DNA from 2 places in the Gluconobacter sp. P5H9_a genome. Region 1 is predicted to be linked to the other one. Evidence: predicted binding sites of a transcription regulator. Region 1 holds the regulator's gene; the other holds the start of a gene.
What was found. Region 1 encodes HrcA, which represses chaperone genes, less so after heat shock. Its sites were predicted from a motif close to GTTNGCACTCNCNNNNNGNGAGTGCNAAC; they were not measured.
Positions count from the first base shown of each region.

Region 2: a site for HrcA is predicted at 1,526-1,554, ahead of groES (co-chaperone GroES). Genes of this name have one in related genera too.

Region 1 covers NZ_JACRVW010000010.1:4,146-9,462, forward strand. The annotation lists gene KP708_RS10455 (penicillin-binding protein 1A) at 1-856, opposite strand, end outside; gene KP708_RS10460 (aldo/keto reductase) at 942-1,832, opposite strand; gene hrcA (heat-inducible transcriptional repressor HrcA) at 1,895-2,965, opposite strand; gene rph (ribonuclease PH) at 3,049-3,759, shown strand; gene rdgB (RdgB/HAM1 family non-canonical purine NTP pyrophosphatase) at 3,759-4,358, shown strand; gene KP708_RS10480 (hypothetical protein) at 4,336-4,797, opposite strand; gene KP708_RS10485 (amidohydrolase family protein) at 5,035-5,317, opposite strand, start outside.
Region 2 covers NZ_JACRVW010000006.1:130,817-136,133, reverse strand. The annotation lists gene KP708_RS08455 (SDR family oxidoreductase) at 1-540, opposite strand, end outside; gene KP708_RS08450 (dienelactone hydrolase family protein) at 549-1,223, opposite strand; gene KP708_RS08445 (DUF4169 family protein) at 1,305-1,499, shown strand; gene groES (co-chaperone GroES) at 1,629-1,919, shown strand; gene groL (chaperonin GroEL) at 1,971-3,608, shown strand; gene KP708_RS08430 (TonB-dependent receptor domain-containing protein) at 3,861-5,317, shown strand, end outside.

The DNA of each region.
Region 1 (5,317 bases):
ACCGCTGCTTCTTCTGCGGGACCAGTGGCTCCTTCTTGTCTTCCTGAGCCTGCTCGCGGGAAATGACGCCGTTATCGGCCATCAGATCCAGAACAAGATTCCGGCGCATCAAGGCGGCGTCAGGATGAAGGAACGGATTGTAATGTGTCGGGGACTTCGGAAGGGCAGCAAGTGACGCGGCTTCTGCGTCATTCAGCTGGTCGAGAGGCTTGTTGAAATAGGTCTGGGCTGCGGCGGCAACACCGAAAGAGCCGTTCCCCAGATCCGCCCAGTTCAGATAGATTTCAAGAATCTTGTCCTTGGACAGCACCTGCTCCATTTTGACGGCAAGCAGGGCTTCCTTGATTTTACGATCAAGGGTGCGGGCATTGCTGTTAAGCAACATTCCACGCGCAACCTGCTGCGTAATGGTGGACGCACCGACAGCACGGCGCCCATGGCGGGCAAAAACGTCCGTTACGCCTGCACGGGCAATGGCCATCACATCCACACCACCATGGGTGTAGAAATTGTGATCTTCCGTTGCGAGGAAGGCGCGCTTTACCCGATCCGGAATGGCTTCAAGCGGAACGAAAATACGTCGCTCGTTGGCAAGCTGAGCCATCAGGCGATCATCAGACGCATAGATGCGACTGACGGTCGGGGGCTGATAGGCCCTCAGGCTGTCCACACTTGGTAGATCAGCCACGAGTTTGGCGTAGGTGGTCCAACCCAAGATACCCGCACCCGCAACACCGACCAGCCCGACACCGGCGACGATGGCAAGAGACTGACGGAAACGGCGGAAACGGGGCCCGCGGGGCACACTGGCCCTGGGGTCCTGCGGATTACGGGAGCGAATGGAACGGCGCGTCATACAAACTGCATAGCACTGAAACGAGCCGTTCGTCGCCCCCACTGAAAAGGGTCATTTTGTGACAGTTTACGGCGGCTCGTGATCGTTATGATCCGGCGGCGGATTTCTTCCACGCCTCTTCACCCTGCCGATTCAGCGTAACAAACTCTTCATCGTTGAGATTCAGGGATGCTGCCCGAACATTAGAGGCCAGATGGGCTCTGCTTCCGGTTCCCGGAATGGGCAACATGACCGGTGATCTTTTCAGGAGCCACGCCAGAGCAATCTGCCCTGCATCTGCATGATGCCGATGCGCGATCCTGTCCATGTCCGTACCAGGCTTGGCCAGTTCTCCGGCAGCCAGAGGCGCCCAGGGAATGAAACCGATGTTTTCCTTGGTACAGAAATCCAAAACATCTTCGGACTTACGGTCCACAAGATTGAAGCGGTTCTGAACCGTCGAGACCGGGAAGTATTTCTGCGCGAGCTTGATGTCCTTCACGCTCACTTCCGACAGACCCACGTGCCGGATCAGGCCTTCTTCGCGGAACTTCGCAATTGCCTCGAACTGCTTCTCTGCCGGGCAATCTGGTCCAATCCGATGCAGCTGCCACAGATCTATGCGCTCAACGCCCAACCGTCGCATGGACATCAGCACGCACTGCCTCAGATAGTCCGGGTTTCCGACTGGCTTCCAGATGTCTGGACCATGCCGTGTCAGGCCGCCCTTCGTCGCAATGACCATCTTCTTGTAGGGATAAAGCACTTCACGGATCAGATTTTCCGAGACGAACGGACCGTAGGAATCCGCCGTATCAATAAAATCCACTCCGAACTTCGGGAGGCTTTCAAGGGTCTGGACCACTTCTTCGTGGTCTGGAGGTTCATCCCATATGCCCTTGCCGGTAATGCGCATCGCTCCAAACCCAAGGCGGTGGACCTTGAGATCACCACCAATGAGGAACGTACCGGATTTCTTTGCGTCAATCGTAGCCATGGACTCTTTCCTTTCCGATGGACGCAGGATTCAACAGCGCAACGGCGGAAGGGTTGCAGTCACTATCCCAGCAGGCGCCCGACCATCCGGGCCGTGTAATCCACGACGGGTACAATTCGCCCGTAATTCAAGCGCGTTGGCCCGATAACGCCAATGGCGCCCACGATTTTCTGGGCTTCATTACGGGCTGGGGCCACGATCATGGACACGCCGGACATGCCGAACATGCCGCTCTCGCTGCCGATATAGATTCGCACACCTTCCGAAGCGTCTGCCAGTTGCAGGAGCTGAAGCATGGTCTCCTGCGTTTCGAGATGATCGAACAGCATACGGATCGTGGTGAGTCGTTCGATCTCGGTGATATCCGCCAGCAGCTTGCCCTGCCCCCGAACAAACAGCGTTCCGCCATCAGCGTCCCATGTGGCCAGACCACTTTCGATGACGCTGGCCGTCAGAGCATCAAGTTCATGGCGGTTGACGTCCATTTCCTTGCTGACACGCTCTTTCAGAGTGCCAAGCGTCAGATCCCCCAAATGGGCGTTAAGATAGTTCCCAGCCTCGACAAGCGCGGAATGCGGCAATCCTGCCGGGGTTTCGATGATGCGATTTTCCACCTGTCCGTCTGAACTGACGAGGACCACGAGAACACGTCCCGGACCGAGGGCAACAAACTCAATATGTTTGAGCGTCGCGTCAGATTTAGGGGCCAGCACCAGACCTGCTGCAGATGACAGACCCGAGAGCATGGACGATGCTTCCGCCAGCGTCTCCTGATAGGACCGGCCATGAATTTCCAGCCGGCTGTCGATACTGGCTCGATCTTCGTCAGTCAGGGCACCGAATTGAAGAAGACCTTCCACGAAGAGTTTAACGCCCTTCTCGGTCGGCAGACGCCCTGCGGACACATGAGGGCTGAACAACAGCCCGGCCCGGCCAAGATCTGCCATGACGTTGCGGATCGTCGCGGGAGACAGAGACAAATTCAAGCGCTGCGCCAGAGTGCGACTGCCGATTGGCTCCCCTGTTTCAACGTATTCCTCAACGATTTCCCGCAGGATCGCAGCTTCCCGCTCTCCCAATCCGGAAGCAAAGGAGTTCGGCATGCGGAAGAAGGAAGGGTCAGGTCTGATCATGGTAAAACTGTATGTCGGGGCTGGAAGGCTTCTCGTCAAACGCGGTAGAGGCAGGGCTCGGTTCTGAGAGAGGATTTTTTCGCATGACAAAGCGCCCATCCGGACGCGCCTGTGACGAAGGTCGCGCCATTTCCATTGAAACAGGCTTTGCCCGACATGCGGAAGGTTCAGCACTTATCCGGGTGGGTGGAACGGAAGTTCTGTGCACGGCGTCTCTCGAAAATCGTGTCCCGCCATTTTTGCGCAACAAGGGTCAGGGCTGGATTACGGCCGAGTATGGCATGCTTCCGCGCGCAACCCATCAACGTGGCAACCGTGAAGCATCCAAGGGCAAGCAGTCTGGCCGGACGCAGGAAATCCAGCGCCTGATTGCAAGATCTCTGCGGGCCTGTGTGAATCTGAAGAAGCTGGGAGAACGGACTATCACGCTGGACTGTGATGTCCTGAACGCTGATGGCGGGACCCGCTGCGCTTCCATTACCGGCGCCTGGGTTGCTCTCTCCATGGCTCTGAAAAAAGCCAATCTGTCCTCAGTCATGACAGCCCAAATTGCAGCGGTCTCCTGCGGCCTGACCTCTGCTGGCGCCGTGCTGGACCTGGATTACGTTGAGGACAGTGCAGCGCAGGCCGACACGAACTTTGTTCTTACCGCAGAGGGTGGCATCGTCGAAATTCAGGGGACGGCAGAAACGTCCCCCTTTCAGGAAACCGAGTTTTTTGAACTGCTGCGTCTGGCCAAGCTGGGCACAGCCTCCCTCTTTAAAGCTCAGACTTCCGCACTGGAGACTTTGTAATGCGCCGCCTGTCCCGTGGGTCAAAAATTGTTCTGGCGAGTCATAATGCCGGGAAACTGCGTGAATTCTCCAGCCTACTTGCAGAAAGCGGCATCACTGTTGTGTCTGCAGGGGAGCTGAATCTGCCAGAACCGGACGAAACGGCAGACACATTCATTGGCAACGCTGAAATCAAGGCGCTGGCGGCGGCCCGTGCATCGGGCTTACCCGCACTGGCGGATGATTCCGGCTTTTGCGTCTCGGCACTCGGCGGCCAGCCCGGCGTTTATTCAGCGCGATGGGGCGGCCCTTCAAAAGACATGACCGTTGCGATGGAGCGCGTGCATCGCGAAATGGGTGAAACGCCAGACCGCGCAGCATCATTTGTGGCGGCTCTCTGCCTGGCATGGCCCGACGGCGAAACACATTCCGTAGTTGGGGAATGTCATGGACAGATAGTCTGGCCGCCGCGTGGGGAGCATGGTCACGGCTATGACCCAATGTTTGCACCAGAGGGTCATAGCCGAAGCTTCGCAGAAATGAGCGAGCACGAGAAGAACGCGATCAGTCACCGCGGCCGCGCGCTCGCACTTTTCCTTACTGAATGTGTGGAAGGCTGAGCTCGGCTTCAGACATCCGGGAGAGCTGTGAACTCTCGCGTTCCAAATGATAGGGGCCTGTTGAACAGACCTCTATGGACAGCATACCAGTCCCCTTCCGGAGAGCATCTTCAAGTTCCAGATGCGCACGGCCCTCTGTCCAGCGCGCATCATCGCCTTCGCTGGAAGCCCAACCTGTAATTTCGGGAAATGTCAGATGGGACGTGAGGCGATAAGCGCCTCTTACCGCGTAAAAAGTGATATCCCCGATGAGGACGCCACGTTCCTCACAAGGCGAAGACTGGCTATGTCTTCGTGAGAGAAGCCAGAACGACTTTGTGGGGCTGGAGAGTATGAAAAGGGCATGACTTCCCTGCCAGCGGGCTGGATGAATGAGAGATCCATCATCGCAGGCAAGGTGGAGGCCAGGATCATTTGTAAGGTAATTAAAAGAGGACATGCGTTTTTCCTGCCATATGCAGTGATTTTATTGTCCATCGCCGAGCACGCACTTTCCCGACCATGGACAGCTCCATGAAGCAGACTGCAGTCTCTCATCCGAACCACATTCCTGTCTGCTTCATGGAAATATTATGTCGTGATATGGTTAGGGAACAGTACAAAATCAGGCTTCTGACAGGAAAAACGGTTCCGTAGCCGTTCTGTCAGAACGGCAAACTTCAGGTTTGCATCTCGATCAATGCGCCAGATGTCTAACGACCGGTCCGTGACTGACGAGAACACCGCGCTGCCATACCTGATCCACCTGATCGATATCGGCGATGCTTTGGTCTGGAGCACCACGAACGATCAGAAGATCTGCCCGCTTCCCTGTTTTTAGAACACCGCGATCTTCAAGCTCAAGCAGTTCAGCGGCGTTTCCAGTTGCCAGATCAATGGCTTCCAGCGGTGTCAGGCCAGCTTCTACGGTCAAGGCAAGTTCGCGATGTTCCGCAAACCCCGGCAAACGCGTTGGAGCA
Region 2 (5,317 bases), on a different contig from region 1:
AACGCGAAACGCGTTGCCAGCCTCCTGACGAAGGCCATCGCTGATGGCCCGCACGGCAAACTTCGTTCCTGAATAGACGCTGCCTCCAGGGGCGAAGACCTTGATCCCGGCAACCGAGGACAGGTTGATGACATGCCCCGATTTTTGACGTTCAAAGATCGGCAGTGCTGCGGCGATGCCGTAGAGAACACCTTTGATGTTGATGTCGATCATCCGGTCCCACTCGTCGACCATCAGTCGTTTCATGGGGGCAATCGCCATCAGCCCGGCATTGTTCACAAGGACATCAAGCCGTCCGAAGTCCTGCTCAACGGCTTTTACAACGTCCGCAACGTTCTGGCGGTTCGTAACATCCAGTGTGTAGGCCCGTGCAGTCTGGCCAAGTACTTCGAGTTCGGAGACAATTTTGTCCAGCCGGTCCCGGCGCCGGGCAGCGATAGCAACGTAAGCCCCTCGTGCTGCGAGATAACGCGCGGTGGCCTCACCAAGGCCGCTGCTACCGCCTGTGATGAGGACAATTTTTCCTGCAATGCCTTCCATGTCAGGCCTCACGCACGCTTGATGTGATGCTTCAGAAACGCGACGCTCCGGCTCCAGGCCAGATCACGGGCGTCCTGATTGAAGCTGGAACGTTCTGGGCATCCAAAGCCATGTCCGGCCTGATCATAGAGGAAGACCTCGACTTCCGGCCGGCTTGCGCGAATTTTCTGAACGTCACCTGGCGGAATAGACGCGTCTTCTCCACCGAAATGGAGCTGCGTCGGGCAGTGCGGGGCTGTGTCACAATGGTTGGCAATACCCCCACCATACCATCCCACCGCGGCATTAAAGTGGTGCGTCCGTGTCGCAGCAAGCCAGGCGATGAGGCCGCCCCAGCAGAAGCCGATAATCCCGACTGGGCGGTGACCATCATCCTGTCTCAGTTTTTGAGCGCAGGCTTCCAGATCCTGCTGGATCAGATCTGGAGAAATGCCGCTTCGAAATTCCAGCCCTTCCTTCAGGCCTGCCTCGTTGTACGCCAGAACCGTATGGGGTTTGACGCGGTCAAAGAGGGCAGGGGCCAGAACATGGAAGCCCTGCTGAGCCAGATCAGAGCAGACGTCCCTGATGTGTCCGGTCAGGCCAAAAATTTCCTGCACGACGACAATGGAGCGTGTGGACTCGGGGGAGCCCGTCTCCCATGCCTCGAATTCGTGGCCGTCTGCCGCCTTGAGGCGAATCATGCGGCCCTCGGTCTTTTCTTGGGAATGCTTGTGGTCCATTGATTTCTGTCCAGTCTCTGTAACGCCGGAAAGGCAGATGCCATGAGCGACGTCATCAATCTTCGTCGGGAACGCAAACGCCGCAAGTCCGCAGAGGATGCGAAGGAGGCTGAGACCAATCGCCGTCTTTATGGTAGGACGAAAGGTCAGAAAATGGCGGATATGCTGGAGAAAAGGCGCTCTGAAGCCCTGCTGGACGGAAAGAAAATTTTTTCTGTTGAGAGTGATGGTTCTTGACGAAAACGGGTGACGGCACTACGTCTTTTGGCACTCTCGATATGGGAGTGCCAACTGCGCTGCAGTAATTGAGCGCGTAACCCGGCCGCGTCGCTTTGTAGAAGGGCACGGCCTAAAATGGAGCGATCCATGACGACATTTCGTCCCCTGCATGACCGCGTTGTAGTCCGCCGCCTGACCGGTGAAGAAAAGACCGCTGGCGGCATCATCATCCCTGACACCGCCAAGGACAAGCCGACCGAAGGCGAGATCGTTTCCGTAGGCCCGGGCGCCCGGAACGAGCAGGGCCAGATTGTGGCTCTCGACGTCAAGGCAGGCGACAAGGTGCTGTTCGGCAAGTGGTCCGGCACCGAGGTGAAGATCAACGGTGAAGAACTGCTGATCATGAAAGAGAGCGACATCATGGGTGTGATCGGCTGAAAAGCCATCCCCGTTTCCTCTCGTTAAAAACCTCAACAGGAGATTAAGAACATGGCTGCCAAGGAAGTTAAGTTTGGTGCCGACGCCCGTGACCGTATGCTGCGTGGCGTTGATATTCTTGCAAATGCCGTCAAGGTAACGCTAGGCCCGAAGGGTCGTAACGTTGTTCTCGACAAGAGCTTCGGCGCACCGCGCATCACCAAGGACGGCGTGTCTGTCGCCAAGGAAATCGAACTGGCTGACAAGTTCGAGAACATGGGCGCTCAGATGGTACGCGAAGTTGCGTCCCGTACGAACGATCTGGCTGGTGACGGCACGACGACGTCCACGGTTCTTGCTCAGGCAATCATTCGCGAGGGTGCCAAGGCTGTTGCCGCTGGCATGAACCCGATGGACCTGAAGCGCGGCATCGACAAGGCTGTCCTCGTCGTTGTTGAAGAGCTGAAGAAGAACAGCAAGAAGATGACCTCCCCGGAGGAAATCGCTCAGGTCGGTACGATCTCTTCCAACGGTGAGCGTGAAATCGGTGAGATGATCTCTTCTGCCATGCAGAAGGTCGGCTCCGAGGGCGTCATCACGGTTGAAGAAGCCAAGGGCCTGCACACGGAACTCGACGTTGTCGAGGGCATGCAGTTCGACCGCGGCTACATCTCCCCGTACTTCGTGACGAACCCGGAGAAGATGACGGCTGATCTCGATGCGCCGTACATCCTGATCCATGAAAAGAAGCTGTCTTCGCTTCAGCCAATGCTGCCGCTGCTCGAGAGCGTTGTGCAGTCCGGCCGTCCGCTGATGATCATCGCTGAAGACGTCGATGGCGAAGCACTTGCTACGCTGGTCGTGAACAAGCTGCGTGGTGGCCTGAAGATCGCTGCCGTCAAGGCTCCGGGCTTCGGTGACCGTCGCAAGGCCATGCTGGAAGACATCGCGATCCTGACGGGTGGCCAGGTTATTTCCGAAGACATCGGGATCAAGCTGGAATCCGTTACCCTCGATATGCTGGGCCGTGCGAAGAAGGTTCACATCGAGAAGGAAAACACCACGATCGTTGAAGGCGCTGGCAACAGCGACGACATCAAGGGTCGTTGCAACCAGATCCGCGCTCAGGTTGAAGAAACAACCTCTGACTACGATCGTGAGAAGCTCCAGGAGCGTCTTGCAAAGCTGGCTGGTGGCGTTGCCGTCATCCGCGTCGGTGGTAGCAGTGAAGTTGAGGTGAAAGAGCGCAAGGATCGCGTTGACGACGCTCTGCACGCAACCCGCGCAGCTGTTGAAGAAGGCATTGTCCCGGGTGGTGGTACGGCTCTTGCCCGTGCTTCTGTTGCTCTGAAGGGTCTGACCTTCGATAACGACGATCAGCGGATCGGTGGCGAGATCGTTCGCAAGGCGCTTCAGACGCCGCTGCGTCAGATCGCTGAGAACGCTGGTGAAGACGGCGCCGTGATCGCTGGCAAGGTGCTCGAGAACGACACCTACAACTTCGGCTTCGATGCTCAGAACGCTGAGTACAAGGACCTAGTTGGCGCAGGCATCATCGACCCGACGAAGGTTGTCCGTACGGCTCTGCAGGATGCCGCTTCGGTTGGTGGTCTGCTGATCACGACGGAAGCCATGGTTGCCGAGCGCCCTGAGAAGAAGGCTCCGGCTGCTCCAGGTGGCATGGGCGGCATGGGCGACATGGATTTCTGATCCAACGCCTCAGATTCCCCGGGTTTAAAAAGCTGGGGAATATGTCGAATAATTACGAAAAAAGCCGTCTCACCTCAGGGTGGGGCGGCTTTTTTTGATTGCTTTGATATGTGCCCGACGCATATGTGACCCTTATGCAACGCTTGTTACAAAACCATCACGTAACAATCTAATGCGGTGGAAGTTGGGGTGACACTTTCGCAATGAAATGTCTAAACGGCGTTACTGCCTTTAGAAGGATTTCGTTTCATTATGATCGTATCGCGTCGCAATACGTTACTTTGCGCATCGGTCCTGGGTATGGGCGCGCTTTCAAGCGTTGCTCATGCTGCAACCGAAAGCACTCACGCGTCCTCACATGTGCGCCATAAGACTGTGACTCATGGTCCGGTGCGTTCTGCTGCGACGCCTGCAACAACCGCTCCGGCATCGCTGGCTCGTCCAGTCGCAACTCCGCAGTTTGCTGCGCCTGTAGCGGTCAACCGATCTCATGCTGTTCGTTCCATTGATTCTGGAACGCAGGAGAGCGTGGTTGTTACGGGTTCGGCTTTGGGAACCTCAAACAACACCAACGCCAACCCGGTGCAGATCGTTACTTCTAAGCAAATCCAGCAGACGGGTGCGACAACACTTTCCGATTTTTTTCAGCGTCTGCCGTCGGTAGGGTCCAGCAGCCAGCAGAACACTGACACCAACGGTGGTGGTGGTGTCAGCTGCACTGATATTCGTAACCTTGGTACGAATCGCGTTCTCGTTCTGATCGACGGAAAGCGCGCCACGCTGAACAGTCAGACGTCATGTTTTGATATGAATGCTGTTCCCATCCAGCAGGTGGCGAGTGTCGAAATTCTGAAGGATGGTGGTTCAGAGCTTTATGGTGCGGACGCGGTGTCAGGCGTCATCAACATTAAGCTGCGTCACGATCTGGATACCGGCAACATCACGATACGCGGTGGAATCACGGGGCATGGTGATGCGCCGCAGGGCGTAATTTCCGGCTTTAAGGGGTTCAACTTCGACCACGGCAAGGGTAACGTCACCGTGTTCGGTCAATACATGACGCAAGGTGGGGTGCGTCAGCGCAACCGTTCCTGGTCACGAAATAACATCCAGATCGGAAATGATGCTGATCCTTCCCAGAACCGGTTTGGATCGAGCTACTCGCCATATGGCTCGTTCTTTGGTGCCGAAAATGCCTACCGGAGTGATCTGAACGGCAATCTGGTTCCGGGAACAAAACGCTACAACTTTGCGCGCGACACGTCCCTGACAAACAACCTTCAGGATGCGACCCTGAATGGTGACGCGCATTACGACGTTAACGAACATTTCTCGCTCTATTCGAATGTGATGTACTCACATTCGAACTCCATGACCAACATGGCAGCTGAGCCTGTGCAGGGTGGACTGTCTGCAACCGGGCCTTACCCGACGTCCTTCACCATCCCGTCGAACTACCCAGGCAACACAACGGGTGAGGATCTCCAGATGCTTCGCCGCTATAATGAGTGGGGCCCTCGTGAGACGCAGACAGCCAGCGACACGCTAACGGCCAAGGTTGGCGCACAGGGCGTGATCTACAAAGGCTGGAAATACGACATCTCGTATACGTACGGCTCAAATATGTATACCTACCAGCAGAGCAACATGGGCAGCTATCCGGCCCTGCTGAACAGCTATGGTCTGGAGCCAACGAACTTCGGCGATCC